Regions from separate parts of the Streptomyces sp. NPDC021749 genome, predicted to be linked through region 1. Evidence: riboswitches for the same ligand, from Rfam matches in the RefSeq annotation. Region 1 holds a riboswitch; each other region holds the start of a gene.

Region 1 (7,566 bases):
GGTCCCACCGGCGGCAGACCGGCCCGCTGGGCGGCCGTCGCGGGCGCCAACGGGTCGGGATAGCGGGCGAGTTCCACGGCGGTGACCGGGCCGGCCAGCCGCTCGACCTCCGCCGCATCGCCCGTCTCGTCCGCGGTGACCCCGGTCTGGGCCGGCTTGAGCACCGCCACCGAACGGCCTTGGGCGAGCGCGGCCGCCGCGATCGCGGCCGTGGTCACCGTCTTGCCGATCTCCGTGCCCGTGCCCGTCACGAACAGCACCGACATCTCTTCGTCCCTCCTCATCGGCCGCAGGCCACGGCCCGCGGCCTTCAGCCCTCGCGTGCCGCGGCGCACACCGCGGCGCAGATCCGCGCCACCTCGGCATCACCGGTGATGTACGGCGGCATCGTGTAGATCAGATCCCGGAACGGCCGCAGCCAGACGCCCGCACGCACGGCCGCCCGGGTCGCGGCCGCCATGTCCACCGGACGGTCGAGCTGCACCACGCCGATCGCGCCGAGCACCCGGACGTCCCGCACCCCGGGGAGCTCAGCGGCCGGCGCCAGTCCGGCCCGCAGCCCGGCCTCGATGCGCTTGACCTCCTGCGCCCAGTCCTGCGACAGCAGCAGCTCGATCGACGCGTCGGCCACCGCGGTGGCCAGCGGATTGCCCATGAACGTCGGGCCGTGCGCCAGCACCGGCAGCTCGCCGCGGGAGATCCCGTCCGCCACCGCCGTGGTGCACAGCGTCGCGCCCAGCGTCAGATAACCGCCGGTCAGCGCCTTGCCGAGGCACATCACATCGGGCGCCACCCCCGCGTGCCCGGCGGCGAAGAGCGCACCGGTACGGCCGAAGCCGGTGGCGATCTCGTCGAACACGAGCAGCACGTCGTGCGCGTCGCAGGCCTCCCGCAGCACCCGCAGGTACGCGGGGGAGTGGAACGACATCCCGCCCGCACCCTGCACCACCGGCTCCACGATCACCGCCGCCAGCTCGTCGGCGTGCCGGCCGATCAGCTCGCGCAGATGCTCCGCGTACGCCGGGTCGGCCGGGGCGTCGAAGCCGGGCGGCGGGGCGTCCGCGAAGATCTGCCGCGGCAGCACCCCCTGCCACAGCTCGTGCATCCCGCCGTCCGGATCGCACACCGACATCGGCTGCCAGGTGTCGCCGTGGTAGCCGCCCCGCCAGGTCAGCAGCCGCTGTTTGCGGGGCCTGCCCAGCGAACGCCAGTACTGCAGGCACATCTTCACGGCGACCTCGACCGACACCGAACCGGAGTCGGCGAGGAAGACGTGCTGCAGCGGCTCCGGGGTGATGTCGACCAGCCGCTTGACCAGCCGCACCGCGGGCTCGTGGGTGAGCCCGCCGAACATCACATGGCTCATCCGCTCCAACTGGCCGCGGGCGGCGTCGTTGAGCACCGGGTGGTTGTAGCCGTGCACCGCCGACCACCAGGAGGACATCCCGTCCACCAACTCGTCCCGGCCCTCGGCCGGTTCGGCCAGCCGCAGCCGGACGCCGGAGGCCGACTCGACCAGCAGCGGCGCGGCGGTGCCGGGCATCGGCCCGTACGGGTGCCAGACGTGCTGCCGGTCCAGGGCGAGCAGTTCGCGGGGGCCGAGCGGCTCAGGCATTGGGCGGCAGGTCGGTACCGGCGCCGCGACGACGCACCGAGACCAGATCGCGGCGGGTCTCGTCGGACGGGGCGGGAACGGTGCCGGCGGGCGCCTCGGCGTCCGTCCCCGGGGTCCCGGCCGCCTGCTCGCCGCACGGCCGGCGGTGCTCGGGCAGCGTCGTGGTGTCGGTGCCCTCCACCTCGAAGCCGGCGTCCGCGATCATCGCCAGGTCGTCCTTGCCGGCCTGGCCCTCACTGGTCAGGTAGTCGCCCAGGAAGATGGAGTTGACCAGGTGCAGGGCCAGCGGCTGCAGACTGCGCAGATGCACCTCGCGGCCGCCGGCCAGCCGCACCTCGATGTCCGGGCAGACGAACCGCACCATCGCCAGGATGCGCAGCGCACGCTGCGGGGTGAGGTTCCACTCCTTGGCGAGCGGGGTGCCCTCGAACGGGATCAGGAAGTTGACCGGCACCGAGTCCGGGTCCAGCTCGCGCAGCGCGAACACCACGTCGACGAGGTCGGCGTCGGACTCGCCCATACCGGCGATCAGCCCGGAACAGGCCGACATGCCCGCGGCCTGGGCCTGCTGGACGGTGTCGACCCGGTCGGAGAAGTCATGCGTGGTGCAGATGTCGCCGTAGGTGGCTTCCGAGGTGTTGAGGTTGTGGTTGTAGGCATCGGCGCCCGCCGCGCGCAGCCGCTCGGCCTGGCCGTCGGAGAGCAGCCCCAGGCAGGCGCACACCTCCACGCCCTCGTTCTGCTCCTTGATGGCGGAGATGGTCTCCGAGACCCGGTCCACGTCCTTGTCCGTCGGTCCGCGGCCGCTGGCCACCAGGCACACGCGCTTGGCACCGCCGGCCACCCCGGCGGCGGCCGCCTTGGAGGCGTCGTCGGGCTTCAGCCAGGTGTACTTGAGGATCTCGGCCTTCGACCCCAGCCGCTGCGAGCAGTACGAGCAGTCCTCGGGGCACAGGCCCGACTTGAGGTTGACGAGGTAGTTGAGCTTGACCCGCCGCCCGAACCACTGGCGGCGCACCTTTCCGGCCGCGGCCACGACGTCGAGCAGTTCGTCATCGGAAGTCGCCAGCACGGCCAGCGCCTCTTCACGGGTCGGCAACTCGCGCCGCAGTCCCTTGTCCACCAGTGTGTTCAGCAGGTCCATGGCGATGATCCTGGCCTACGCCCCCGCCCCCGGCCAAGGAGGATTCCCACAACGCGCGCCGATCGGGGTGTGTGTATCGCCACACCGTGGCCGTGCGGAACGACCGCTAACGTCTATCGACAGCCCACAATCGAGCCCTCGACGAAGGACGCCGATGCCGCAGGACTCCGCCCCGCCGCTGCCGCGCGACACCGCGCCCCCGCCCGCCGCCGGACCGGCGCCCGGCGCGGCCTTCGACTGGCTCGACACCGCCCGCGCCGAGCGCCAACGCGCCGGCCTGGTCCGCGCGCTGCGCCCCCGCCCCGCCGACTCCCCGCTGCTCGACCTGGCCGGAAACGACTATCTCGGACTCTCCCGGCACCCGGAGGTCACCCACGCCGCGGCCGAGGCCGCGCGGCTCTGGGGCGCCGGCGCCACCGGCTCCCGGCTGGTCTCCGGCAGCACCGAACTCCACGCCCGGCTGGAGGCGGAACTCGCCGCGTTCTGCGGCTTCGAGGCGGCTCTGGTGCTGTCGTCCGGATATGCCGCGAATCTCGCCGCGGTCACCGCACTGACCGCACCCGGCACCCTGGTCGTCTCCGACGCGGGCAACCACGCCTCGCTCATCGACGGCTGCCGGCTCGCCAAGGCCCGCACCGAGGTCGCGCCGCACGCCGACCCCGACGCCGTACGCGGCGCCCTGGCCGGCCACGCGGGGCGGGCGCTGGTGGTCACCGACTCGGTGTTCTCGGTCGACGGCGACGCCGCGCCGCTGCCCGCACTGGCCGCCGCCTGCCGCGCGCACGGCGCCGCGCTGCTCGTCGACGACGCCCACGGCCTGGGGGTCCTCGGCGACGGAGGCCGGGGCGCGCTCGCGGCGGCCGGACTGGCCGGCGACGGCGACGTGGTGGCCACCGTGACGCTCTCCAAGTCGCTCGGCTCCCAGGGTGGCGCGGTGCTCGGCCCGGCCCGGGTCATCGAGCACCTGGTCAACACCGCCCGGACGTTCATCTTCGACACCGGGCTGGCCCCGGCCGCGGCCGGCGGCGCGCTGGCCGCACTGCGGCTGATCGGCCGCGAACCCGAGCGCGCCGCCCGGGCCGGCGAGGTCGCCCGTGAACTGCACCGCCGGCTCACCGCGGCCGGACTGACGGCCGTACGGCCGGACGCCGCGGTGGTCTCCGTCCGCGCTCCGTCGCCGGAGGCCGCGGTCCGCTGGGCCGCCGACTGCCGTACGGCCGGTCTCGCGGTCGGCTGCTTCCGGCCGCCGTCCGTACCGGACGGGATCTCCCGGCTGCGGCTCACCGCCCGCGCGGATCTGACGGGCGATCAGCTCGACCGGGCGGTGGACACGATCGTCGCCACCGCACCGCCGATGATCTGACCTCCGGTGACCCTGGGTGACCGGAACGGCGTCCCGCATCCGGTCTCCCGTCGCAGAGTTCACCGCATCGAGCGACAGAAGTCTGCATAAGTTGGCGGATCGAGCACCACACCGGGGGCACGGGTGGCACTCTGGCGCTCCAGCAGAAGTCCGAGGCCGAATCGTTGACCCGAGCGGCACACCGGCTCCCCGGTCAGCGGACCGGAGCCGGCCTCGGTGGGAAAGGGACGGCGTCGCGATGGCAGACCACCAGGAATCCTCACTCACCCTGCCGAGCGCCCCGGAATCGGTCCGCCTCGCCCGCAGACACGCCCTCGCCGTGGTCACCGAATGGGGCCTGCCCGCCGGTTCCGCCACCGCCGACGCGGTCCGCCTGATCGTCTCCGAACTCGCCACCAACGCCGTCCAGCACACCTTCGGCCAGTCCCCGACCTTCACCCTCGAACTGCGTCTGCACCGCGACGAGGTACTGCGTGTCGGGGTCACCGACAGTCATCCCCGCCGCCCGCGCCGGCTGCCCGCCGCGGTCCAGCAGGACAACGGCCGGGGGCTGGTCATCATCCGCTTCCTCGCCGCGGAGGCCGGCGGCCGGCTCTCCGTCGTCCCCACCGACACCGGCGGCAAGACCGTCTGGATCAGCCTGCCCTGGCGGGTCGCGGCCGGCTGACTGCGCGCGACTCGCTCGGTGTGCGACGTGCTCGGCGTGCGACGTGCTCGTGTGCGGCTCGCTCGGTGTGCGGCCGTCACGGCGTGGAGGAGGGCCGGCTGAAGGCACCACACCGCCCCGCTCGCCCCTGCGGCCGCTACGAGCACGAGCTCCTCGGTGAGCAGCGGCTCCGGCACCACGCCGTCCGCGGCGGCATGGCTTCCCTCCGGCACGGCCTCCCCCCGGCACGTACTCGTGGGTCGGCGCCAGATCGACCGCTCCCCGCGCGACCGCCTCCGTGGCGCCCGGCGGGACGTGCTCCGTGCCCCCGTCCGGGCCGGGCCGCCCCTGCGGCGGTACGGCTCAGCCGCGCCCGCCGACCGGCACCATCAGCACCTCCGCGCCCACCGGGACGAACCCCGCGGCCAGCACCGCGCGGACGCTGCGGGCGTTGCCGGGGGCGACCTGGGCCCAGAGCCGTTCGCCGGCCGGTATGAGATGGCGGGCGGCGTGCGCCAGCCGGCGGCCGAGGCCGCGGCCCTGGGCGGCGCCGTCGACCTCCACCGCCAGCTCCCAGCGCCCGGCCACACCGCGGCCGATGACCAGCGTCCCGCCGTCCCCGGTCGTCCAGGCCCGCACCTCGTCGCGGTGGCGCAGCGCCCGGACGATGCGCGGATGGCTGCGGTCCGTCGTCTCCACCAGGTCCAGCGGCGGCGGCCCGGGCAGCGCCGCCGCGACCGTGGCCAGGTCGATGTTGTTGGCCTCGCGGCCGGTCCGTTCGCCGAGCGCGGTCAGGAACGGCGGGCTGAGCGGTCCGGCGAGATCGCCGGGAGCCATCCGGTCGCGCACCCAGGACGGATCCACGTCCGCGAACACCACGGCGTGGCAGGTGAACGACACCACGCCCACGTCCCGCGGGGAGGGCTGGGGCAGCACCGTCACCGCACCGTCCGCGGGCGGGAAGCTCCCCTGCGCGGCGGCCGTCAGCACCTTGCTCAGTTGCGAACTCACCCGGTCAAGTTACCGGCCGGCACTGACAATTGACTGGCCGGCCGGCGTCGCCGCAGCTCAGCGCACCCTTCCGTACGAGACCGCGCGGGACCAGATCTTCTCCAGCCGCACCACGCTGCCGGCCTTGGGCGCATGCCACATCCGGCCCTGCCCGGCGTAGATGCCGACGTGGTAGATGCCGTGGCCCGAACGGAAGAACACCAGGTCCCCGCGTTTCCGGGCGGAGGCCGGGATGTGCCGGGTGTGGCCGTACTGCTGGGCGGCGGTCCGCGGCAGGTCGCGGCCGGCGCGCTTGAACGAGTACAGCGTCAGGCCCGAACAGTCGAAGCGGTACGGCCCCATGGCCCCGTACTGGTAGGGCGAGCCCCGCTTGGAGGCCGCGATCCGCAGCGCATGGGCGGAGACGGTCGCGGCCTCGGCGTCGGCGGTGGTTCCCGGTGCGAGCGTGGTCCCGCCGAGCGTGGCCAGTGCCAGTGCGGACACCGTGCCGGCGCGGGCCAGCAGATGAGGCGTATGCGTGCGCACGGTCATGCGCAAACCCTTCGTCAGCCGCCTGCGAAGGAAGACCTGTCGGGTTCGGGCAGGCGAAGATGCCCGGCCGCTTCCACGGCTTCACCCCAAGGAGTCCGTCGGGCCGCGCGGGCCCCGGACCCCGTACTGCTCGGGTCCTCCGCTCCCGCCGATCCACACGCATCGACCGGACATCCGGCACGGCGGCGGGATTGGGCGCCCGGCCGGACCGCCCCGTCGCTGTGGCGGGGTCTTGTCGTCGAAGGGATCCTCACGCACCTGCCACCGGAATTCCGAGTTGAAAATGCCGTATGTGACATGCGCCACAATTGCGCCGAATGGTGGGATTTGCCTTGTCGCGGGCCGGGGTGCCGTCTGCGGCACCCCCCGGACCTGGGGCGAAACATCGGCGACCGCAGTAATTTCGGTGCCCGGCGCAATTCGTCCACCCCTTACCGCATGCCCGGACGCTACGCCGTCCGGGCAGCGCGAGCGCGTGTCGGGTCAGGGTTCCCGGGCCGGCGGCACCGTCACGTATCCGGCCCGGCGTTCCCCGTCCAGCACCCGCAGCGCCCGGGCCAGCGTCTCGCCGTGCAGCTCGTGCTCACCGCGGCTGTGCATCAGCGTCAGCGCGTCCCGCAGTTCGGCGGCCTTGCCCACCAGGGCCTGGGCGGCGCGCAGCGCCCGGTAGGTGCCGTCGCCGCGGGCCGGGTTGATCCGGCCCAGCAGGTCGAGCGCCTCCAGATAGCAGTCGATCAGCTGCCCCTCGGCGCGGGTGAGGGCGGGCAGCGGCGGGGTCTCCGGCGGCCACATCCGGCTCACCGCGCGACCGACGGCCGGCCGGCCGACTGCTTGCGGTTGCGGGTGAGCCCGTCGATCAGGCCGTACTCCTGCGCCGCGGGGGCGTCGAAGATCTTGTCGCGCTCGATGTCCGCGGCGATCCGCTCGCGCGGCTGGCCGGTGTGCAGCGCCAGCATCTCCTCCAGCATGGCGCGGCTGCGCAGCAGCTCCTGGGCCTGGAGGTAGAGGTCGGTGGCCTGGCCCTCGAACGGTTCGCTCACCGACGGCTGGTGGATCAGCACCCGGGCGCCCGGGAGCGCCAGCCGCTTGCCGGGGGCGCCGGCGGCCAGCAGCACCGCGGCGGCGGACGCGGCCTGTCCCAGGCAGACGGTCTCCACGTCGCAGGACACGAAGCGCATCGTGTCGTAGATCGCGGTCATCGCGGTGACCGAGCCGCCGGGGGAGTTGATGTAGAGCGAGATGTCCCGCTCCGGCGC
Region 2 (7,566 bases), on a different contig from region 1:
CGAGCGCGCGGCGCGGACGGAGCCGTCACCGAGGACGAACTCGGTCGAGCCGCCGCCGATGTCCACCACCAGGAACGGCCTGGCGAGATCCGCACGGCCGGTGAGCTCCTTGGTGGCGCCGTTGAACGAGAACTCCGCCTCCTGGTCACCGGTGATCACCTCGGGCTCCACGCCCAGGATGTCCACCACGCCGCGCACGAAGTCGGCGCGGTTCTCCGCGTCCCGGGAGGCCGAGGTCGCCACGAAACGGACCTGCTCGGCGCCCAGGCTCTTGAGCACCGCGGCGTACTCCCGGCAGGCCGCGAAGGTGCGCTCCAGCGCCTCCGGCGCCAGCCGCCCGGTGCGGTCCACGCCCTGGCCCAGCCGGACGATCTGCATCCGGCGGTCGAGCTCCTTCAGCTCGCCGGTCGCGGGGTCGACGTCCGCGACCAGCAGGCGGATGGAGTTCGTACCGCAGTCGACGGCGGCGACGCGCTTCACTCGGACTCTCCCTCGTCGGTCCCGCTGTCGGTCCTGGTGTCGTTCTCGCCGCACGGGCTCACGCACGGGCCCTTCTTCCACCACTCCGGCAGCATGGCGATCGCCTCGTCGCCGAGCGGGTTGACGCCCGGCCCGGCCGCCAGCGAGTGGCCGACGAGGACGTGCAGGCACTTGACCCGGTCGGGCATGCCGCCCGCGCTCGGGAAGCCCTCCAGCACCTCGATGGCGTCCCGCCGCCGGATGTAGTCCTCGTGGGCCGCGCGGTAGGCGGCGGCGAGCTCGGGGTCGGTCGCCAGCCGCTCGGTCATCTCCTTCATCACGCCGTTGGCCTCCAGCGTGCCGATCGCGGAGGCCGCGCGCGGGCAGGTGAGGTAGTAGAGCGTGGGGAAGGGCGTGCCGTCCTCAAGGCGCGGCGCCGTCTCGACGACGTCCGGCTGGCCGCACGGGCAGCGGTGCGCGATGGCGCGCAGGCCGCGCGGCGGACGGCCGAGCTGCTCCTTGAAGGCGGCGATGTCCGCGGCGGTGGGCTCGGTGGGCTCGGTCTGGGGCGGAGGGGTTTCCATGTGCGCTTTCGGTGAGGTGATGGATGAAACGACGGGACGGCGGGACGGCGGTGCGCGCCGTCCCTGTCGACAGTACGGGGCCGCGCGCGCCGGCGGTACGGGCCGGGCACCGCGGCGGCACGGCCGGGGCCGGCGCTACCGCTTGTCGGCCGCGTCGACCGCCTGCCACAGATTGTCGTACCAGGGGCGCTCGGCCGCCCGTGTCCCCTTCGGGGCGGCGGCGGTGCCGGAGCCGTCCTGGACGATGTATCCGGTCTCGCCCGGCATGACGTAGTGCAGGTGGCGGCGGGCCTGCTGGCGTACGTACTCCGGGTCCTGCCAGCGGGCCTTCTGCTCGCGCAGCCGGTCCAGCTCGGCACCCGCGTCCCGGGCCTTGCGGCGCTGGTCGGCGATGTCGGAGCGCTGGGAGACGTACTGCCTTATCGGGTACGCGAGCGCCACCACCAGGGAGCACATCACCAGCGCGAGCAGGGCGGCGCGGCCGGTGAGGCGGTTGCGGCGGGCCGGGCGGGCGCGGTAGACGCGGGCGGCGGCCTGCTCGCCGAGCGCCTTGAGTCGGGTCGCGGTCGAGAACCGGTCCGCGGGCACGTCGTCTCCCCTTCACTGACGGACGCCGGTCTGCTTCAAGCAGGTACGTCCCCGGCAACGGTACGGGACCGTCACCGGGGACGTACGGGGTGCTGGGCGGTTTGCTCGCCCGATCAGCCCTTTCGCGCCGCGGGTCAGCTGCCCTGGCGGAACCGCGGGAAGGCGGAGCGGCCGGCGTACACCGCGGCGTCGTCGAGGATCTCCTCGATGCGCAGCAGCTGGTTGTACTTGGCGACGCGCTCGGAGCGGGCCGGGGCACCGGTCTTGATCTGGCCGCAGTTGGTGGCGACGGCCAGGTCGGCGATGGTGACGTCCTCGGTCTCGCCGGAGCGGTGCGACATCATGCACTTGAAGCCGTTGCGCTGGGCCAGCTCGACGGCGTCCAGGGTCTCGGTCAGCGAGCCGATCTGGTTGACCTTGACCAGCAGGGCGTTGGCGGAGCCCTCCTCGATGCCGCGGGCCAGGCGCTCGGGGTTGGTGACGAACAGGTCGTCGCCGACCAGCTGGACCTTGGCGCCGAGCTTGTCGGTGATGACCTTCCAGCCGGCCCAGTCGTCCTCGAACAGCGGGTCCTCGATGGAGACCAGCGGGTACGCGGAGACGAGCTCCTCGTAGTACTCCGTCATCTCGGCGGCGGAGCGCTCCTTGCCCTCGAAGAGGTAGCGGCCGTCCTTGTAGAACTCGGAGGCGGCGACGTCCAGGGCGAGCGCGACGTCCTGGCCGGGGGTGTAGCCGGCCTGCTTGATGGCCTCCAGGATGAGGTCGAGGGCCTCGCGGTTGGAGCCGAGGTTGGGGGCGAAGCCGCCCTCGTCGCCCAGGCCGGTCGACAGACCGCGCTCCTTCAGGACCTTCTTGAGGGTGTGGTAGACCTCGGTGCCCCAGCGCAGGGCCTCGGAGAAGGACTCCGCGCCGATCGGGGCGATCATGAATTCCTGGATGTCCACGTTGGAGTCGGCGTGCGAGCCGCCGTTCAGGATGTTCATCATCGGCACGGGCAGGACGTGCGCGTTCGGGCCGCCCAGGTAGCGGAAGAGCGGGAGGTCGCTGGCCTCGGAGGCGGCGTGCGCGACGGCGAGGGAGACGCCGAGGATGGCGTTGGCGCCGAGCGAGCCCTTGTTGTCGGTGGCGTCCAGGTCGAACATGGCCTGGTCGATCAGCCGCTGCTCGGTCGCGTCGTAGCCGACGAGCTCCGGGCCGATCTGCTCGATGACGGCCAGGACGGCCTTCTCCACGCCCTTGCCGAGGTAGCGGTTGGGGTCGCCGTCGCGAAGCTCGATGGCCTCGAAGGCGCCGGTCGAGGCGCCGGACGGCACGGCGGCACGGCCGGTGCTGCCGTCGTCGAGGCCGACCTCGACCTCGACCGTGGGATTACCTCGCGAGTCGAGAATTTCGCGGGCTACGACGACGTCGATGGACGGCACGTTGTCTCCTTCATGGGTGTCTGGAGTTCTGCAGCACGAGCCTAACGGCCCGGGGAGCGTCCGCCTCCCCTTGGCCCGCTCCGTGGGACGGAATAACCCCACAAGCAGAACAAAGGACCAGGTCACGGGAGGTTTGCCGCGATGTTCGCCAAGCGGGGAAAGTCCGGCGGCGGGCCCGGCCGGCGGCGGCTCGGGCGGCGGGACACGGAGAAGCCCCGCCGCGGCGCGCCGGGGGGAGGGGCGCGCCGGACGGGGCCGGTCTCACCAGAGCTGTCCCGGTGCGGGGACGGCTCAGACGTGGAGCTTCTGACCCGGGAAGATCAGGTTGGGGTTGCCGCCGATGACGGACTTGTTGGCCGCGTAGACGGCCTTCCAGTTGGTGCCGTGCGCCTTGGCGATCTTGGCGAGGGTGTCGCCCGCCTTGACGGTGTAGTTGCCGTGGCCCTGGTTCTTCTTCGGGGCCGCCGGGGCGCTCTCGTGCTTCGGGGCGGCCGGGGTGCGCTTGACGGCCGCGTCGCTCTTCTGCGGGGCGGACTTGGCCACCGGGGTGCTGGTGTCCAGGTCAGGGGACGGGCCGCCGGAGGTCAGGCCGCCGGCGCCGGCGCAGGACCAGGCGCCCGGGCCCTGGAGGGCGAGGAGCTTCTCGGCGACGGTGATCTGCTGGGCCTTGGTGGCCAGGTCGGCGCGCGGCGCGTACTTGGTGCCGCCGGCGGCGGCCCAGCTGGAGTTGGAGAACTGCAGGCCACCGTAGTAGCCGTTACCGGTGTTGATCGACCAGTTGCCGCCGGACTCGCACTGGGCGACCTTGTCCCAGGTGGCGACGGAAGCGGCGGAAGCGGAGGTGGCGCCCATCAGCGGGGCGGCGACGGCGGCACCGGCGACACCGGCGAGCGCGGCGACGCGGACGGCCTTGGAGGGACGACGGTGCTTGCCCTTGTTGATCAGCATGGTTCGTTCGTTTCCTCACCGACGCCTGCGAGGTGAGCTGTCGGGTTCGGACTGATGAGTCGCCCGGCCGGTGCCGTGAGCACCGGGCTTCACCCCAAGCCGGCTGACCCGCTTTCACGGGCCGGGCCGGCGCCTACCTTGGTTCCCCCGCTCCTGCCTACGGCGCTTGCGCGTCAACTGCCTCCGGCCACCGGCAGGATTCGGCGTGTGGTCGAAGGGGCCCGCTTTGGCGAGCGGTGATGACCGTAAACAGGAATCCCGTGGGGTTCAAACCCCCTCATCTGAACCGAGTTGACCGTTTTTGATCACGGAGGGGACGTAAAGCCGCAGGTGGGGACCGGTGTGACGGCGGTGGACCCTTTGGGGTCCACCGCCCCACAACGAGACGCTTGTCTCACTTTCGCCAAAGCGGGCCGAAACCGGCGAACTACCCTGCGGACTGCCCGAGATCGAGCTGCTGACCCGGCTGGATCAGGTCCGCGTCGGACCCGATGACGTCCTCGTTGCGGTCGTAGAGCGCCGGCCAGCCACCCGGCAGCCGGTGCGCCCGGGCGATCGCTGACAGGCTGTCACCCGGCCGCACGGTGTACCCGCCACCGTCCGCCGGGGGCGTCCGGTGCGCGTCGTCACCGCGCGAGGCGTGCCGCCCGCCGGACGTCCGGCCGCCGCCGTCGCCCTCGCCCTCGCCCGGGTCCGCGCCGCCGCGGTGCCGGCCGGTACCGCCCGGCACGCTGTCCGTCGCCGTACCGCCCTGGGTCCCGTCGGAGGACGCGCCGCCCCCGTTGTCCGTACCGCTGCCGTCACCGGCACCCCGGCCGTCGCCGTTGCCGTCGTCGGAGGGGTCGGTGGTGCCGGAAGGACCGTGGGTGCCGGACGGGTCCTCGTCACGGTCGCCCGGCGTGGCGTCACCGGAGGGCCCGGAGGTCCGGTCGGGGTCGGGGGACGTCTCGTCGGTCCCGGTGGAGTCCGAGGGGGCGGGAGTGGACGGGGACGGCGTGGTCCGCGACGGCTCGTCACCGGCCGGCTCGTCACCCTCGTCGCCCCCCGGGTCGTCGGCCGTGCCGTCGTGCCAGCCGGAGGAGCCGCGGCCGGCGGTGTCGTCATCGTCCGACGGGTCGGGTATCGGGGTGCTGGTGCCGCCCGGGTTCACCTGCGGCGCCCGGCCGTCCTTCTTCAGGCCCGCGTTCACCGCACAGCTCGGCCAGGCGTCCGGCCCGAGGTCGTCGAGGATCGATTCGGCCACCGCGATCTGCTGGGCGCGGCTGGCGAGGTCCGGCCGCGAGGCGTAGGCCCCGCCGCCGTGCCGGTCCCACATCTCCTGGGTGAGCTGGAGCCCGCCGTAGAAGCCGTTGCCGGCGTCCGAGCTCCAGACGCCGCCGCTCTCGCACTGGGCGACCCGGTCCCAGGTCGCGGTGTCGGCGGCGTGGGCGCCACTGGCGGAGAGCAGGGGCAGTGCCAGTGCCGAGCCGGTCACTCCCGCCGTGACAAAGATGGCCGGTGCTTGACGGGGGCGACGGTGTCGGCCGTTCCCGGAACGCATGCGGATGCCTTTCGCGCGGCGGTTGAGTTGTCCCGACCGGCGGCCTTCCTCGGCAATGTGTTCGAGGGACCGTCGATCGTGGATCGAAAGGTAGCGGGGGTCACGGGTAGTCACAAGTCGGTGTAGCGGAGATCACGCGCAGGTTACGTCCTGACGCTCTGTCACCACCGGCCTCCGCCGCTGGTCAGGACCGCTCGGGCGAGAACTCCACCGGCAGCGACCGCAGTCCGCGCATGATGAGCCCGCCCCGCCACCGCAATTCATCCGGTTCCACCGCAAGCCGGATGTCCGGAAGCCGGGTCAACAGGGTGGCGAGCGCGGTCTGACCTTCGAGCCGGGCGAGCGGGGCGCCCAGGCAGTAGTGGATGCCGTGCCCGTATCCCAGGTGCTGATTGTCACGCCGGGTCAGGTCGAGCACGTCCGGCTCGGCGAAGCGCGCCGGGTCGCGGTCGGCGGCGGCCAGGACGACCAGGACCGGGTCCCCCTCGGCGATCCGCTGCCCGCCGAGGGCCAGCTCCTCGGTGGCGAACCGCCAGGTCGCCAGCTCCACCGGGCCGTCGAAGCGGAGGAGTTCCTCGACCCCGGTGGTCAGCAGCTCGGTGTCGCCCGCCGCCAGCGCCTTCTGCAGCAGCTCCCGCTGGGCGGGGTGGCCCAGCAGGGCGTGGATGCCGTTACCGATGAGGTTGACGGTGGTCTCGAAACCGGCGAAGAGCAGGATGAACGCCATCGCCGCGGCCTCGTTCTCGGTGAGGTGCTCACCGTGGTCCGAGGCCCGGATGAGACCCGAGATCAGGTCCTCCCCCGGCGTCGGCCCGTCGGGCAGCGCCTCCCGCTTGCGGTGGATGAGGTCGGCGAGATAGCCCCGCATCTTCTTCACGGAGCGGGCCACGCCACCGCGCGGGCCGCCGCCGTGCCGGATCATCATGCCCGCCCAGTCCCGGAAGTCGTCCTGGTCCTCGCGCGGGACGCCCAGCAGGTCACAGATCGCGTAGATGGGCAGCGGGAAGGCGAACTCGTGGATGAGGTCGGCCTCGCCGCGAGCGGCGAACCCGTCGATGAGGTGATCGGTCAGCTCCTGCACCCGGGGCGCGAACTCGGCGACACGCCGGGGCGTGAACGCCTTGCTGACCAGCCGGCGCAGCCGGGTGTGGTCCGGCGGGTCGATGTTGAGCAGGTGCGTCATCAGGTTGGCGCTGCGCTCGCCCGGGATGCCGACCTTGCCCTTGCCGTGCGCGGACTCGCTGTGGTGCACCGGGTTCTTGGACAGCCGGGCGTCGGCCAGCGCCTGCCGCGCCTCGGGGTAGCGGGTCACCAGCCATGCCTCGACCCCGCTGGGCAGCTCCGTGCGGTGCACCGGCGCGTGCTCGCGCAGCCAGGCGTACGCCGGGTACGGATCGGACGCGAACTCCCAGGTGAACAGCTCGGGCGCGGGCGGGACCGACCGGTTGGCCGGGCAGCCGGCGGGACGGTCCGGGGAGGCGTCCGCGGGGGCCGGGTCCGTAGGGGCGGGGCGAGGCTTGTCGTGCACCCTCTGACCGTAACCGCCCCGGAAGACGCCCCGCGCACGGACGGCGGACCGGCCCCGGGGCCTCCCGGCGGCCGTCGCTAGGACCCGCTCGGATCCACCCCCAGCCCTTCCAGAAAGGCCACCGCCGCCGGTGACGGCCCCAGGGCGCTCCACACCACCCGTTCCGTACGCTCCGGCGCCGGCCGCGCCCGCACGATGCGCAGCCCGGACAGCTCGGAGGCGATGGCCTCCGGGACCATGCCGATGCCCAACCCGGCCCGCACCAGCTTCGCCAGGAACTCCACGGTGGTCACCTCGAAGGACACCTCCGACGCCAACCCGGCCGCCCGGAACGCCTCGTCGCGCTGGCGCCGGGCCGCCGAGCCCGCGGTGAAGTCCACGAAGGTCTCCCGCGCCAGCCGGGCCAGCGTCGTCCACTCCCGCCCCGCCAGAGCATGCCCCGGCGGTACGACGGCCACCAGCTCCCCGCGGGCCAGCACCCGCTCCCGTACGCCGGCC
Region 3 (7,566 bases), on a different contig from region 1:
GCCCGCGGCGTCCGCGAGCTGGAAGACCGTCGGGTACGGCTGCCAGGCGTACGGGTCGGTCCACGGGTACCAGCGCAGCTGGTTCATCAGCGCACCGGTGGCCGGGTCCAGGCAGGTGTAGCCGGGCAGGCCGTGGGCGCCCGGCGGCAGACCCGTGCCCACCGAGGCGAGCGAGGTCGCCGTGGTCGAGGGGAAGCCGGCGGTGAGCGGACGGCCGGTGCCGTTGAACGACGTCCCCAGGAGGGAGGTGAGGAACGGGGCCTCCTCCGGGTGCGCGCGGAGCAGGTCCCAGCCGAGGCCGTCGATCAGGAAGACGCAGGCCCGGTCGGTGGGCGCGAGGTCCATGCCGGTGGCCAGCTCGGTCATGCCGAGGCCGGCCGCGATGGTGGGCAGCAGATCGGCGAGCGAGCCGGTGCCGTACTGCGGGACCGGCGCGCCCAGCGGGTCGAGCGGTTCGGGTTCCGGCCAGGCGGGGGCGACGTCGACCATCAGCGGGAGGTGGTGGTGGCCGCGGTGGCCTCGGAGAGCGCCTGGGCGAAGGCGAGCGTCTCGCGCACCGAGTCGGGGCCGTCGCCGGCCTCGCTGACCCGCAGCGAGAGGTCGTCGGCGGTGGAGGAGCCGGTGTAGCCGTGGTCCGCCTCGCAGTTGGGGTCGCCGCAGGCGGCGGGCTCCAGGTCCAGCCGGGCCACCGCGCCCCAGCCGATGGTCAGCACGACCTCGCGGGGCAGCTGGCCCGGGGTGTACGACTCGGGGTTGGCGACCACGCGGCTGAGCACCACGGAGGAGATCCGGCCGAGCTTGACGGACTCGGTGGAGGTGGTGGCGTACGGCGACGGGGAGGTGGCGTCGGCGGCCTGCTCGTCGGTGTGGCTGACGATGAAGCGGGTGCCGGTCAGGACCAGGACGGTGACGTGGCGGCGGACCTCGTTGGCGTCGAAGGTCGTCTCCTGGTGGACGAGGTACGACACCACCGGCTCCCCGCCGACCGCGGCCTGCACCGCCTCGGCCACGAGCGTCGGGTAATAGCCACTGCGCTCGATCGCCGCGCGCAGCCCCTGGGTCGTCGTACCGGTCTTAGCCATGGGGTCCATCCTACGGGGCTCGGCGGGCTCCACGGCCCCCGTGGGGCGGGGTCCGTGCGGTCCGGGGCGGCTCAGTACGCGGGCAGGCGGCGGGGGCCCAGGTCGGTGGTGGCGGGCGGCCGGGCCAGGCGGACGGCGGCGTCCAGGACGGACAGGCCGCGCGGGGCGACGACGACCGGTTCGAGCTCCACCCCCACCACCTCGGGGTGGTCGTCGACGAGCCGGGAGACGCGGAGCAGCAGCTCGGCGAGGGCGGCGGTGTCCACCGGCTGGGAGCCGCGCCAGCCGAAGAGCAGCGGGGCGGCGCGGATCGAGCGGATCTGCTCGGCGACCTCACGGTCGGTGGCGGGGATGAGGCGGTGGGCGACGTCGCCGAGCAGCTGGGAGGGGGCGCCGGCCAGGCCGAAGGAGAGCACGGCGCCGGCGGCGGGGTCGATGGCGGCACGGATGACCGTGTCGACCCCGCGCGGCACCATGGACTGGACGACCGGCCGCAGCTCCCCGGGCGAGCCGAGGAAATCGGTCAATTCGGCGTAGGTGCGGCGGAGTTCGGCCTCGCCGGCGATGTCCAGCCGGACGCCGCCGAGGTCGGCGCGGTGCCGCAGGTGGGGTGCGGTGGTCTTGAGGGCCACCGGGTAGCCGAGGCGGGCGGCGGCGCGCACGGCGGCGTCGGGGTCGGGGGCGGGCAGGACGGGGTGGGTGTGGATGCCGTAGCGGGCGAGCAGGGCCGCGGCGTCGTCGTCCGGTACCCGTACCGAGCGGCCGCTGGGGACGTCGGCGGCGAGGCGGTCGAGGAGCCGGTCGATGTCGGCACCGGCCGCGGCCTCCTGGATGTCGTCGTACTCGGGCACCCGGCCCGGATCGGCCGCCTCCCGGCGCCAGGCGGCGTACCGGACGGCCTCGGCGAGCGCGCGTACGGCCCGCTCGGCGGCGGGGTAGGCGGGGATGCGCAGCGGGGCGGGTCGGCGGCTGGGCGGGGCGGTCTCGGTGGCGCGGACCGCGGGCGTCCGGGCCGCGGCGTGGGCTCCCGGGGGCGGGCCCGGAGGGAACGGCGGACGGGACGGCGGGTACGTGGGCCGGGGCGGCGGGGCGGGGGCGGCCGTCGCCGGCGGGGTGGGGGGTGTCGTCGCCGGGGGGTCGGGTTCGGCGGGGGCCTGCGGGGCGGGCCGGTCCGTCGCCGGGGCGGCGGGGCCCGGGGTGGCCGGCGGGGCGGCGAGGGTCTCGGCGAGGGCGTCCATGGCGAGGTGCACGACCGTGACCGGCTTCTCCCGGTGGGCCGCGGCGGCCGTGCGCAGCGCCGTGGCGAGCGCCGCGCCTTCGCTGCCGCCCGGGGAGAAGCCGTCCTCCTCCCCCACCCAGGGAATGGCGGTGACGATGACCGCGTCACAGCCGTCACCGGAGAGGGTCTCGTCGAGCGCGGCGCGGAAGTCGTCAGGTGTGGCGGCGGAGGGCAGCACCCGGGGGCGCAGTGGGCGCAGCCGCTCGGTCAGACAGGCGTCGTAGGCGAGCAGGGCCAGGGACTCGGAGTTGCCGAGGATGGCGATGCGCGGTCCGGCCGGCAGCGGCTGGGAAGCCAGCAGCAGCCCGGCGTCGATCAGCTCGGTGACGGTGTCGACGCGGATGACGCCGGCCTGGCGCATCAGGGCGGCGACCGTGCTGTCGGGGACGCGGACGGTGGGCACGGTGTGGCCGGGCGGGGTGGTGCCGTTGTGCCGGGCGCCCCGGGCGACCACGACCGGTTTGACGGCGGCGGTGCGGCGGGCCAGCCGGGCGAACTTGCGGGGGTTGCCGATGGACTCCAGGTAGAGGATCACGACGTCGGTGTCCGGGTCCTCGTACCAGTACTGGAGGAGGTCGTTGCCGGAGACGTCGGCGCGGTTGCCGGCCGAGACGAAGGCGGAGATGCCGGCGATCCCGCCGTCCCCGGGGCCGCGCGCGTGCAGTCCGCTGAGCAGGGCGATGCCGATGGCTCCGGACTGGGTGAACAGGCCGATGTGGCCGGCGCCGGGCATCTGCGGGGCGAGCGAGGCGTTCAGCCGGATGTCGGCGGCGGTGTTGATCAGACCGAAGGCGTTCGGTCCGATGAGCCGCATGCCGTAGGAGCGGGCCTGGTGGAGCAGGGCGCGCTGCCGCTCCCTGCCCTCGGGGCCCGCCTCGGCGTAACCGGAGGAGAGGATCAGCACGCCCTGGACGCCGTGTTCGCCGCAGTCGCGGATCACGTCCGGGACGCGCTCGGCGGGGACGGCGATGACGGCGAGGTCGACCGGGTCGGGGATCTCCCGGAGCCCGCGGACCGCCGGTACGCCTTCCGGGTCGAGCCGCCGCAGGTCGTCGGGGAAGGCGTGGTTGACGGCGTGCAGCCGGCCGGTGAAACCGGAGTCGAGGATGTGCCGCAGGGCCGTGCGGCCGATGCCGCCGGAGGCGCGGCCGGTGCCGATGACGGCGACCGAGCCGGGGGCGAGCAACCGCTGGACGGAACGGGCCTCGGCGCGCTGCTCGCGGCTGCGCATCACGGCCATGGACTGCTCGGTCGGTTCGAGGTCGAACTCCAGCCGCACCACGCCGTCTTCGAAGGTGCGCTTCTGGGTGTACCCGGCGTCCGTGAACACCTTGATCATCTTGTTGTTGGCGGGCAGCACCTCGGCGGCGAACCGCCGGATGCCGCGCTCGCGGGCGACGGCGGCGATGTGCTCCAGGAGGGCGGAGGCCACGCCGCGCCCCTGATGGGCGTCCTGCACCAGGAAGGCGACCTCGGCCTGGTCGTCCTCGGGGCTCTTGGCGGGGAGTCCCTGGTCGTTGATCCGGTCGTAGCGGACGGTGGCGATGAACTCGCCGCCGACCGTGGCCGCGAGCCCGACCCGGTCGACGTAGTCGTGGTGGGTGAAGCGGTGCACATCGCGGTCGGACAGGCGCGGGTAGGGCGCGAAGAAGCGGTAGTACTTGGACTCGTCCGAGACCTGTTCGTAGAAGGAGACCAGCCGCTCGGCGTCGTCGGGGGTGATGGGGCGGATCCGCGCCGTGCCGCCGTCGCGCAGCACCACGTCGGCTTCCCAGTGGGTCGGGTATGCGTGGTCCGGCGGCTTCTGCATGCGGACAGGGTACGACCGGCCACCGACAACCGGCCCGGCACGCGTAATCTCGGGGTCAGGGGGCAGCCGGGAGCAGCCCCGGCAGCGTGAGAGAATGGTCTAGACAACAGTCACGACTTTGAAGGGCAACACCATGGCTGAGCGCCGCGTCAATGTCGGTTGGGCCGAGGGCCTGCACGCCCGTCCCGCGTCGATCTTCGTCCGGGCGGCCACCGCCGCCGGCGTCCCGATGACGATCGCCAAGGCCGATGGCAACCCGGTCAACGCGGCCTCCATGCTCGCGGTCCTGGGCCTGGGCGCCCAGGGCGGCGAGGAGATCGTGCTGGCCTCGGACGCCGAGGGCGCCGAGGAGGCGCTCGACCGCCTGGCCAAGCTCGTCTCCGAGGGTCTCGAAGAGCTCCCCGAGACCGTCTGAGCCCACCGGGACGCCCCTCATACGACGACCCCGCCGCGATGACCTGAAAAGGTGCCGCGGCGGGGCCGTTCTGCTGCGCTTTGCGTTCCGGGAAGTGCCATAGCCCTTCCCCGCACAAGTGCGCGCCCTCCGCCGCGCCGTTCTCATTGCGGGAACACTTGGCGGCGGACGCGAAAATACGTGGGGCGGAATGCGTGTGTACCGGAGAATATCCACCCGCCGTAATCCGAAATCAGCCAGGAAGGCAAGCGCGGCGCCGGAAAACGCCGCCCGGGAATTCCGCACCCCTTTGTATACGGCCCGCGTGTTAAGAACGGGCGCGCGCCGTGTTGACGGGCTGTTTCGGATCGCTCACCTCGGGTGCGGCGAGGCGCCGCAGCCGGTACACCGGGCGCGAGCGCTCGATGTGAGCCGCCATCAGGGCGCGGGCCCGTTCCGCGTCTCCACGGGCCACCGCGTCCAGCACCGCACCGTGCTCGTCCCACACCTCGCCGGCCCGCGGCGGCGGCTCCACCGCATACATCCACTCGATCTTGCGGCGCAGTTGGGTCAGCAGCGCGGTCAGGCTGGGACTGCCGGCCGCCTGGGCCAGCGTCTCGTGGAACCAGCCGTCGAGTTGGCGCAGGTCGGCGGGGTTGCCGTGGCGGGCCCGCTCGCGGCCGAGCCGTACCAGGCCGCGCAGCACCTTCAGATGGGCGGGGGTGCGCCGGGCGGCCGCGCGGGCCGCGCCCAACGGCTCCAGCAGGGCGCGGACGTCGAGCAGGTCGACGGCCTCCTGCTCGGTGGGCTCGGCGACGCACGCACCGGCGTGGTGGCGGGTGGTGACGAAGCCCTCCGACTGCAGGGTGCGCAGGGCTTCGCGGACCGGCACTCTGGAGACGCCGTACCGCGCCGCCAGGATCTCCTCGATCAGCCGGCTCCCCGGCGCCAGTGCGCCGGAGACGATGTCCTCGCGAATCGCCGTGCACACCGCATGCGCGGAAATATGGCCTCGCATCGATCGTGCCTCCGCCGTAATCCCCGGAAAACGCCGCCGGTCGGCGGCTTTTCCGAGACTCTATTCGACCGGCACGGCTTTTCCGACGGACTCTGCATATTCGGCGATATTTTTTGGCCAGTGGGCGCGGAGCGCACGGAGGCATGCGCCGGGGGCGCGGGGACGGGTCGGCCGGCGGGCCGGTCGGACGCCGGCCGGGCGCCGGCTCAGACGTTGACGCCGTGCGAGCGCAGGTAGGCGAGGGGGTCGATGTCGGAGCCGTAGTCGGGGCTGGTGCGGGCCTCGAAGTGCAGATGCGGGCCGGTGACGTTGCCGGTGGCCCCGGAGAGGCCGATCTGCTGACCGGGGGTGACGGTCTGGCCGACCGAGACGCCGATGGACGACAGGTGGCCGTACTGGGTGTAGGTGCCGTCGTGCATCTTGATCACGATGTTGTTGCCGTACGAACCGCCCCAGCCGGCCTCGACCACGGTGCCCGCGCCGACCGCGTGGACGGAGGTCCCGGTGGCGGCGTGGAAGTCGATGCCGGTGTGGCTGCCGGACGACCACAGGCTGCTGGACGCCTTGTAGCCGGTGGAGACGTAGGAACCGGCGATGGGGGCGACGAAGGCGTTCAGGCGCTTGCGCTCGGCGTCCCGGGCGGCCCGCTCCTTGGCCTCGCGCTCGGCCTTGGCCTTCTTCCTGGCGGCCTCGGCGTGCCGCTCGGCCTCCGCCACCCGCTTCTTGGCCTCGGCCTCGGCCTTCGCCTTCATGGCGGCGGCCTCGGCGGCGGCCTGCTGGGTGTCGGCCTGGACCTCCAGGCGGTGGGCGAGTTCGTCGCCGAGCACGACGGCCTGGGTGAGACCGGTGTCCTGGGCGCGCGCCTCGTCGGTGGCGGCCAGCGCCGGCGAGGCCATGGTGGCGACGACGCCGGAGGTCGCCAGGGTGGCTATGCCGGCGAGGTTGCGGGTCGTCCGGGCGGTGCGGCTGGCCCGGCGGTGCTTCCCGGTGGCACGGGTGAACGCCATGTGCTGGCTCGTCCTTTCCTTCCCTCTCGCCTACCGGGTTAGCTGACGGGTTCGGAGCAGGAAGGTCTCCTACGGACCCCTCCGGAGAGGCGCCCGATTCACCCCAGGGACGTGTGGGTCCCCGGCTCCCCTGGCTCGCGCCGTACGGGGACTCGGCGATGACTGTCCGGTGCCACTGTTGTGGCGGAGTTGTGACGAACAGCCGGACCGACGCTAATCGGGGCAACTTTGCGGCGCCAAACGGAACCGCGATTTTGTGCGGGATGCCACAAGTTCCGGAACCAACAAGCCCCTGCAAAACGGACATACGGCGGATTCCGCGGATTCCCGCGGACGGTGCCGGACATACGACGGCTCCCGTGGTGAGCGAACACCACGGGAGCCGGTCAGCCGTGACGCCTCGTCATGCGCCGTCCGCCACCTAGCCGCTGACGACGGTCACCTCTCCGATGCCCAGCGCCTTGACGGGCTCGGTGATCTGCGCGGCGTCGCCCACCAGGATGGTCACCAGGCGGTCCACCGGGAAGGCGTTGACGGCGGCGGCGGTCGCCTCGACCGTGCCGGTCTCCGCGAGCCGGAGGTACAACTGCGCCTGGTAGTCGTCCGGGAGCTGCTGCTCCACCTGGTCGGCGAGGGTGCCCGCGACGGCCGCGGCGGTCTCGTACTTGAGCGGCGCCACCCCGACGAGGTTCTGCACCGCGACGTCCCGTTCCTCGTCCGTCAGCCCCTCTGCCGCGAGGGTCCGCAGCACCTTCCACAGGTCGTCCAGCGCGGGCCCGGTGGAGGCGGTGTCCACCGAGCCGCTGATGGCGAGCAGCGCGGCGCCGGTGGCGCCCTCGGGGGACGTGGGGGCCGTGGAGCGCAGCACCTGGCCGAAGGCCCGCACGCCGTAGGTGTAGCCCTTCTCCTCCCGCAGGACGCGGTCCAGGCGGGAGGTGAGGGTGCCGCCCAGGCAGTACGTGCCGAGCACCTGCGC
Region 4 (7,566 bases), on a different contig from region 1:
GCAGCGGCTGGCAGAGGCCCTCCGGTCACTGCGCTTACGACTGACACCAGGCCTGGGAACGTTCGCACTCATCGCCGAGCAGGCCGCCAAGGATTGCGGACGCGAAGCCCTGAGCAGGGCTACTGTCTCTCGCTACTTCAGCGGCAAACTCGTAGCTCCCAGCTGGTTCATTTCCTGGCTGCACGACCAGGCACAGCTCAACAGCGGAGCCATGCAGCACGTCCCCGGGCTTGAGGAACTGCTTCTGCTGCAAAGGGAAGCAAATGAACCAACCGACTGCTCTCGGTGCAACAGACTCATCAGGCAACTCAGCAGTAGCGAGGCTGAGCTTCTGACCGTCAGGAGCCGGAGCTGGCAGCTTGAAAGGATCCTCGCCGCGCGCCTGGATGCGGCCGGGCCAGCGGGACTTACAGCCGGCTCTCGCAGGCGTTCGTCGGCACAGCCCTGGCCCCTGCATCCCCTGCCGGTCCCCCGCCGCATGGAGGACCGGCAGAAAGAATTGAGCGACATTCAGGCAGCGAGGGCAGCCACGGACCACATCGCCTCCTTGGCTAGCAAGCAGGACCTTCATGGGCAGACCGCTGCCGTCCAGAACGCCATCGCGGCTTTACCGCCCTCCGGCTTGGCCGTCATTGTGGTCAGCCTGCGTGGACGTCAGGTCAGGGAAACTGCCGAGACGTTGCTGCAAGTGTGTGCACGAGAGTTGCCAGCCCGCGGCGTGATGGAGCTTGCTGCGAGCCTGCTGCAGCGCGGCCTCGCAGCCGATGCGGAAGAGCTCCTCCGCTCCGCAACCAGATGACACTGCACTCTGGGCCGGCCTGCTGCTAACCCTCCTCGAAGACAGGACAAGCGTAGGCTCAGCACCGTTTCAGCCCAGGTAAGGAGAAAACAGAAATGGCCGGCGTTCCGAGCAGTGTGGTGGCGGCGAGTGGGCTCGTGGGGGGTTATGGGGTGGCTCGGTGGACGAAGAAGCGGCCGTTGGGGGGTGTGGCGCTGGCTGCGGCGGGGGCGGTGGCGGCGCGGGAGTGGCAGCGGAAGGCCGGGGGCAAGACGGCGGCGGCGTTGAGTGGGGCCTATGTGGCGGCGTTTGTGGGGTCGCATCCGTTGGCCAAGAAGATCGGGGCCTGGCCTTCGGTGTTCGCGGTGGCCGGTGGGGTGGCGCTGGCGTCCTGGGCGGTGGTGGACCGGCGGGGGTAGCCCCAACGCGCAGCACGCAGCACGCGTCACGCATCACTCAGCACGCGTCACGCAGCACGCAGCACGCGTCACGCAGCACGCAGCACGCAGCACGCAGCACGCAGCACGCAGTAAGCATCACGCGTCACACGTCACGCAGTAAGGCATCACGCGGTCCGCAGCACGCATCACCCCGTACATATCGCGGACCGCGGCAGGTGTACGGAAGAAGCGGGGCCCCGGGGTCCCGCTTCTTCCGTGTGGTGGGCAGTTCAGCCCTGGCCTGGGTCAGGCCGATGCCTCGGTCAGGAGGGTGAGTTCGGGGTCCGTGAGGGTCAGGCCGGTGACGGCCAGGAGGGGGGCGAGCTGGGCGGTCGTGCGGGCGCTGGCGATCGGGGCGGCGACCGTGGGCTGGGCGACGAGCCAGGCCAGCGCGACGGTGGCGAGCTCGGCACCGTGGGCGGCGGCGATCGCGTCGAGGGCCGCCAGGACGCGCGGACCGCGGTCGGTGGACAGGTACTGCGCGGCCTTCGCGGACCGGGCGCTGTCGACCTCGGCACCCGGCCGGTACTTGCCGGTCAGGAAGCCGGAGGCCAGCGCGTAGTACGGGACCGCGGAGACGCCGTGGCGGGCGGCCACCTCGGCGAGTTCCCCCTCGTACGTGTCGCGGGAGACCAGGTTGTAGTGCGGCTGCAGGGCCACGTAACGGGCCACGCCCTCGCGGTCGGAGAAGGCGAGGGACTCCTCCAGGCGCCGCGCGGAGATGTTGGAGGCACCGATCTCGCGGACCTTGCCGGCCCGGACGAGGTCGTCCAGGGCGGTCAGGAACTCGCCGACCTCGACCGACTCGTCGTCGTAGTGGGTGTAGTAGAGGTCGATGTAATCCGTGCGGAGACGGGTGAGGGACTTCTCGACCGCGGACTTGATGGTGGCGGCGGAGAGGCCCTTGTAGTCGGGGTGCGCACCGACCTTGGTGGCGATCACGATGTCGTCGCGATTGCCGCGGGAGGCGAGCCAGTTGCCGAGGACGGTCTCGGACTCGCCGCCCTTGTTGCCGGGCACCCAGGCCGAGTACACGTCGGCGGTGTCGATGAAGTTGCCGCCGCCCGCCACGTACGCGTCGAGGACGGCGAACGACTCGGCCTCGTCGGCGGTCCAGCCGAAGACGTTGCCCCCGAGGGAGAGGGGGGAGACGGACAGCGAGCCCAGGGCCCTGGGGGTAGGGGAGTTGTTGCTTGTCGCGCTCATGGCGGCGGCAGCGTCGCGGGGCGGGTGGTTATTCCCTCGTGCGGCGGTCGCCGCCGCGCGCGGGCCCGCCCCGCCCCGCCCCTCTTCGTCAGACGTCGACGCCGTGGTCGCGCAGCCAGGGCATCGGGTCTATCGGGTCGCCGGCACCGGGGCGTACCTCCAGGTGGAGGTGGGGACCGGTGACGTTGCCCGTGGCGCCGACCCGGCCGATGACGTCGCCGGTGTTGACCTTGCCCGAGGTCTTGACCATCGAGGAGAGGTGGCAGAACCAGAGCTCGGTGCCGTCGTCGAGGGTCAGGACGATGCGGTAGCCGTACGAACCGGCCCAGCCGGCCTGGGTGATGGTGCCGGAGTGCACCGCCTTGACGGGCGTGCCGGTCGGGGCGGCGAAGTCCTGGCCGGTGTGGTCCGCGACCCAGCGGTCCCCGGCCTGGCCGAAGCCCGCGGTGAGGGTGTACGAGGAGACCGGGGTGATGAAGCTCTGTGCCAGTTTGGCGAGGCGTTCGGCCTCCGCCTTCCGGCGGGCCGCCTCCTCGGCCTTGCGCCGGGCCTCGGCCGCTGCCTCCTTCTTGGCGGCCTCGGCCTTCTCGGCGGCCTTCAGGTCCGCGGCCGCGTCCGTCGTGGCCTGCTTGATCGCGGCCTGCTCGGCGGCCTCGCGGGCCTCCTGTTCGCTGGCGCCCTGCTGGGCATCGGCCTGCTGGAGGATACGGCTGCGCAGCGCCTCACCGGCGTTCCCGCCCGAGCCGGTGTCCGTGACCGTACGTGCACCGGTGTCCGTGTCCTGGCCGGTGGTCGCCGGCGAGCCCGTCCCGGCGGGCTGGGCGAGCGGGTCGACGGGAGCGGAGGCCGAGGCGGAGGCGGTGTCCGAGCCGCCGTCGGATATCAGGTCGCCGACGCCGGGCAGGGAGGCGGCGTCCGGAAGGTGGTCGGAGACGGCGTCGGCCACTCCGCCGAGGTCGGGCATCGAGATGGGCACCGGCGGCTTGCCCTCGGCCGTGGCCATTCCGCCCGCGCCGACCGCCGCGATGACGCCGACGCCGAGGACCGTGCCGCCGCGGGCGAGTCCGCCGGCGCGCTGCTTGGCCACCCGGTGCTTGCCGCGGACCGGGCGGACGGACTCCTCGGTGGGGTTCCATTCCTCCCACGGACCGTCAGGGGCCGGTGCGGCGAAGCCCGCATCCGTCCCTGTGGCGGTGCGGGCGGCGAAGCCGGTGTCGCCGGGACCGGCGAAGGAGCCCGGGCCGTACGGGGCGCCGGGGCCCCGGTCGTCGGACTCGTAGGCGGACGGAACCTCGGGAACGGGCCTGTTGGACGCCACGGGGGCGCACTCCTTTCCTTCCTTCTCGCCTACCGGGTTAGCTGACGGGTTCGGAGCAGGAAGGTCTCCTACGGGCACGCTCTGGCGGAGGCGTCCGATTCACCCCAAGGTGGTGGTTCCCCGGTTCCCTTGGTGCAGTTCGAGGTGCTGGAGGTGCGTGAAAAGCGCGTGCGGGATTCGGCGTCGGCGCGCGGTGCCGCCTCTTGCGGCGGCTGGGACGACCGCGCTGCGTTATCGGACAGTAATAGAGATCGCGGCCGTTTTCCAAGCCTTCCCCGGAATCCATATGCCGCGCGCACCAGCTTTGGCGTGGTCTTTTCCGGTCACCATGGCCATAAATGGGGCGAGTTGACCCCACCGCCCCGCGCCGGATCTAAACGATCTTTCGATGATTGTGCGTCAGTTGTTATGCGGAGGGGTGCCTGGCCATTACGGAACGTGAAGACAGTAACGTCGGATCATGGTCGTCAACGCCGAGCGCCCCGGACACCTCGAACCCGCCCGCACCAGCGGTCCCGGCCGTCACGGCCGCCCCGGCCGCCCCGGCCACGGCGGTGTCACGACCGGCAGCGCCCACGACGTGGCGCGGCGGTACCAGGCGTTCTCCTGGCGCGAGGCGCGCGGGCGGTCCGACGCCCATGAGGAGCTGTCCGCACGGATCGGCCAGGACCAGGAGTTGTGCGAGCTGCTGGCGGGTTCGCTGCCGGCCGGCGACAAACAGCAGCCCCAGCTCCTGCTCGCCGCCGTCCGCCATCTCGACGGCCCGCACGCGGAGCAGGGCCCGCGCGGCGCGGCGGCGTACGGGCGCTGGCGCGAATGGACGATCCGGCACTGGGACCAGGTGCGGGACGTGGTCCTGCGCCGCGGCACCCAGACCAACGAGCCGGCCCGCTGCGCCACGCTGTTGCCGCTGCTCGCCCGGCTGCCCCAGCCCCTGGCCCTGCTGGAGGTCGGCACCTCGGCCGGGCTGTGTCTGCACCCGGACCGGTATCGCTACGCGTACGAGTACGAGTACGGGTACGCGGGCGAGCCGGCCCCCGGCCACCCGGGCGGGCGCGAACCGGGAGCGCACCGCCCGGCCGTCGAAGTGGGCGCGGCCGACAGCCCGGTGGTCTTCCCCTGCCAGGTGCCGGCGCCGCCGCCGGCAGGGCAGGGGGCGCGCGGGCCGCAGCTCCCCACCCGGCTCCCCGAGGTCGTCTGGCGGGCCGGGATCGATCTCGAACCGCTCGACCCGGTCGCCGAGCCGGACGACCTGCGCTGGCTGCAGTCGCTCGTATGGCCCGGCGACGAGGCGCGGGCGGCCCGGCTGTCCGCGGCCGTCGAGGCGGTGCGGGCGGCGCCGCGGCCGCGGATCGTCCGCGGGGACCTGATCGACGAACTGCCCGCGCTGGCGGCCGAGGCGCCGGCCGGGGCCACGCTGGTCGTGTTCCACACCTCCGTGCTGAGCTACCTGCCGCCGGCCCGGCGCGAGGAGTTCGCCCGGCTCGTACGGTCGGTCCTCGACGGGCGGGACGGCGGCGGGCACTGGATCTCCCAGGAGCACCACTCCGTGCTGCCGTGGCTTCCGCTGCCCGCGCACCACACCCCGCGCCCGGACGACCCGTTGCAGCTGACCCTCGCCCTGGACGGCCACCCGGTCGCGCTCACCGGCCCGCACGGGCAGAGCTTCCGCCCGCTGTAGGGCACGCCGCCCCGGGCCGGCCGGCCTCACTCCCCCATGGGCCGCTGCAGCGCCAACAGGGCCATGTCGTCCGCCGGGGCCCCGCCCGCGTGCCGGGAGACGTCCTCGATGAGGGCGTCCAGGAGGCTCGCGGGGCCCGGGAAGCGCCGGCCGCGGAGCTTGTCGGCCGGGTCGTAGAAGCGGCCGCGCAGGTCGCGGGCCTCGGTCACGCCGTCGGTGAAGAACAGGAGCAGCGACCCGGCCGGGAAGAACGACTCGTCGGAACGGTCCGGCCAGCTCGCCACCTCGCTCATCCCCAGCGGCAGCGCCGGCACGGCGGGCGTCAGCTCGCACAGTCCGCCGTCCGGGCCGAGCAGCAGGGGCGCCGGATGGCCCCGGTTGAGGATCCGCAGCACGGACCGCCCGCCGGCGGGGATCTCGGCCAGGACCGCGGTGGTGAAGCCCTCGCACTGGTCGAGCCCCGCGCGCCGCCCGCCCTCCCGTTGCAGCGCCCGTTCCAGCCGGCCGGCCACCGCCTCCAGGCTGGCCTCCTGTTCCGCCGCCTCCCGGAAGGCGCCGACGACGACCACGGCGGCCTCCACCGCCTCCAGGCCGTGGCCGCGGACATCGGCCACGATCAGCCGTACGCCGTGCGGGGTGTCCTGCACCGCGTACAGATCGCCGCCGATCCGGGCGTCCGCCCGCGCGCCCACGTAACGGGCGGCGACCGCGAGCCCGCCGAGCCGCTCGGGCGGCACCGGCAGCAGCGCCCGCTGCGCGGCCTCCGAGACGTCCCGTAGGGACGCCGGGTGGGCGTCGCTCATCCGGACGGCGCGGTGGACGGCGAGCGCCAGCAGGACGACCACGAAGACCGTCGCGATCTCGGTCACCGACTCGGGGGTGTCCTGGGCGGCGCTGCGGTACGTCACCACCAGCGACTCGCCGGCCAGGGCGGTCAGGGCGGCCAGGGCGGTGGCGGGCAGCGAGAAGAGCGGCGCCGCCACCAGCGGGGCGGCGGAGAAGAAGGGCGCGGCGGTGTAGCCGGGCGGCGTGGCCATGCCGAACGCGAGGCCACCGACGATCAGGACGGCGGGGAGCCAGCAGGCCGGGCTCCGGCCCAGCGGCGACGTCCGGGCCCGGCGCGCCCGCCGCTGCTCGTCGCCCGTGGAGGGCCCGTCGCCCTGCCGCATCCGCACCGGCCTCTTCCCGCTCCCGCCCGTCGCCGCACGAGCACCGGCATGCCGGACGCATGTCGACGTCACCTCGACGCCCCAAGGCTGTCCGCTCGGGGGGCGCACGGCGAATCCACGGGGGCCGGACGGGGCACCGCACAACGTTCCGCCAGGCCCGGACCGGGGCGGGCCGCTGTTCGGCCGTATCGGGGTGGTGGTGCGGGCCGGGAGCGTTCATGGTGAAGCTGAGCGCTCGTGCAGGCCCGGGCCGCGCCGCGGGGCTCCCGGTGTGGACCCGTCGAGGTGCGGCGGGCCGGGGTGGGGCGTGGTGGGCCGGTGACGACTGCCGGAGGTTGCTGTGTCCTTGACCGAGAGTGCCCTGCTGACGGCGACGAACGGCCGGCTGGAGGAGGTGTTCCGTTCCAGTCCGGCCGGGGAGGTGCCCCGTGGTCCGATGGAGGGCACCGCGATCCTGGCTGCCGGGACCCGCCTGGTACGACCGCTCGCGGCACTGGTGCGGCTGGCGGTGTGGCAGGGGAAGGTGTTCAGCCCCGAGAGCGGCTATCTGAGCAACCGGGTGGGGCCGTTCGAGACGCTGGCGGTGCTGGCCACGGTGGCCCCGGGCCCGAGCCTGCTGGACGAGCGGGCGTGCCTCGTCATCGACTACTCGCGCACGTCCCTGGTCGCCCGCGGGATTCGCGACGAGATCCGCCAGGTGGGCCCGGGCCTGTACCTGGGCCTGGTCTGGCTGTTCGGCAGGTCGAGGGCCGGCTGGTTCACCCTCCGCACACCGGAGAACGACGGCGGTACGGGCCGCGACCGGGCACAGCCGGAACGATGACCCGTCCGGCCCGCGGCCGGCGCAGGGCGGCGTGCTCCCCGCCGTGGAACAGGTGCAGGGCGAACGGGCGCCTCGCGGAGGGCGAGGGCCACTTCGGGCTCGACAAGCTCAACGGAACTTCGGGACAGGGGACGTTTCATCGGAAAGCGAA

What was found. Region 1 has a riboswitch for cyclic di-AMP ahead of AB0G35_RS33680 (C40 family peptidase). Riboswitches for the same ligand answer to the same signal wherever they lie in the genome.
Positions count from the first base shown of each region.
Region 2: it holds a riboswitch for cyclic di-AMP, as region 1 does, so the genes downstream of both, AB0G35_RS07280 (transglycosylase family protein) here and AB0G35_RS33680 (C40 family peptidase) in region 1, are expected to answer to the same signal.
Region 3: it holds a riboswitch for cyclic di-AMP, as region 1 does, so the genes downstream of both, AB0G35_RS20465 (M23 family metallopeptidase) here and AB0G35_RS33680 (C40 family peptidase) in region 1, are expected to answer to the same signal.
Region 4: it holds a riboswitch for cyclic di-AMP, as region 1 does, so the genes downstream of both, AB0G35_RS29895 (M23 family metallopeptidase) here and AB0G35_RS33680 (C40 family peptidase) in region 1, are expected to answer to the same signal.

Region 1 is NZ_JBFACE010000054.1:23,830-31,395, reverse strand. It holds gene bioD (dethiobiotin synthase) at 1-266, opposite strand, end outside; gene AB0G35_RS33705 (adenosylmethionine--8-amino-7-oxononanoate transaminase) at 311-1,615, opposite strand; gene bioB (biotin synthase BioB) at 1,608-2,759, opposite strand; gene AB0G35_RS33695 (8-amino-7-oxononanoate synthase) at 2,914-4,122, shown strand; gene AB0G35_RS33690 (ATP-binding protein) at 4,361-4,789, shown strand; gene AB0G35_RS33685 (GNAT family protein) at 5,132-5,779, opposite strand; gene AB0G35_RS33680 (C40 family peptidase) at 5,837-6,310, opposite strand; cyclic di-AMP (ydaO/yuaA leader) riboswitch at 6,315-6,488, opposite strand; gene AB0G35_RS33675 (hypothetical protein) at 6,794-7,102, opposite strand; gene AB0G35_RS33670 (ATP-dependent Clp protease proteolytic subunit) at 7,108-7,566, opposite strand, start outside.
Region 2 is NZ_JBFACE010000005.1:187,804-195,369, reverse strand. It holds gene AB0G35_RS07300 (Ppx/GppA phosphatase family protein) at 1-480, opposite strand, end outside; gene AB0G35_RS07295 (DUF501 domain-containing protein) at 477-1,043, opposite strand; gene AB0G35_RS07290 (septum formation initiator family protein) at 1,179-1,631, opposite strand; gene eno (phosphopyruvate hydratase) at 1,766-3,052, opposite strand; gene AB0G35_RS07280 (transglycosylase family protein) at 3,344-4,000, opposite strand; cyclic di-AMP (ydaO/yuaA leader) riboswitch at 4,008-4,216, opposite strand; gene AB0G35_RS07275 (transglycosylase family protein) at 4,428-5,474, opposite strand; gene AB0G35_RS07270 (cytochrome P450) at 5,725-6,960, opposite strand; gene AB0G35_RS07265 (LysR family transcriptional regulator) at 7,146-7,566, opposite strand, start outside.
Region 3 is NZ_JBFACE010000019.1:117,689-125,254, reverse strand. It holds gene AB0G35_RS20490 (nucleotide pyrophosphatase/phosphodiesterase family protein) at 1-489, opposite strand, end outside; gene AB0G35_RS20485 (DUF5998 family protein) at 489-1,082, opposite strand; gene AB0G35_RS20480 (GNAT family N-acetyltransferase) at 1,154-4,171, opposite strand; gene AB0G35_RS20475 (HPr family phosphocarrier protein) at 4,305-4,586, shown strand; gene AB0G35_RS20470 (GntR family transcriptional regulator) at 4,894-5,583, opposite strand; gene AB0G35_RS20465 (M23 family metallopeptidase) at 5,790-6,590, opposite strand; cyclic di-AMP (ydaO/yuaA leader) riboswitch at 6,603-6,758, opposite strand; gene AB0G35_RS20460 (pitrilysin family protein) at 7,012-7,566, opposite strand, start outside.
Region 4 is NZ_JBFACE010000039.1:40,748-48,313, reverse strand. It holds gene AB0G35_RS29910 (hypothetical protein) at 1-799, shown strand, start outside; gene AB0G35_RS29905 (hypothetical protein) at 895-1,197, shown strand; gene AB0G35_RS29900 (aldo/keto reductase) at 1,465-2,424, opposite strand; gene AB0G35_RS29895 (M23 family metallopeptidase) at 2,513-3,742, opposite strand; cyclic di-AMP (ydaO/yuaA leader) riboswitch at 3,754-3,908, opposite strand; gene AB0G35_RS29890 (DUF2332 domain-containing protein) at 4,203-5,423, shown strand; gene AB0G35_RS29885 (PP2C family protein-serine/threonine phosphatase) at 5,450-6,592, opposite strand; gene AB0G35_RS29880 (hypothetical protein) at 6,933-7,415, shown strand.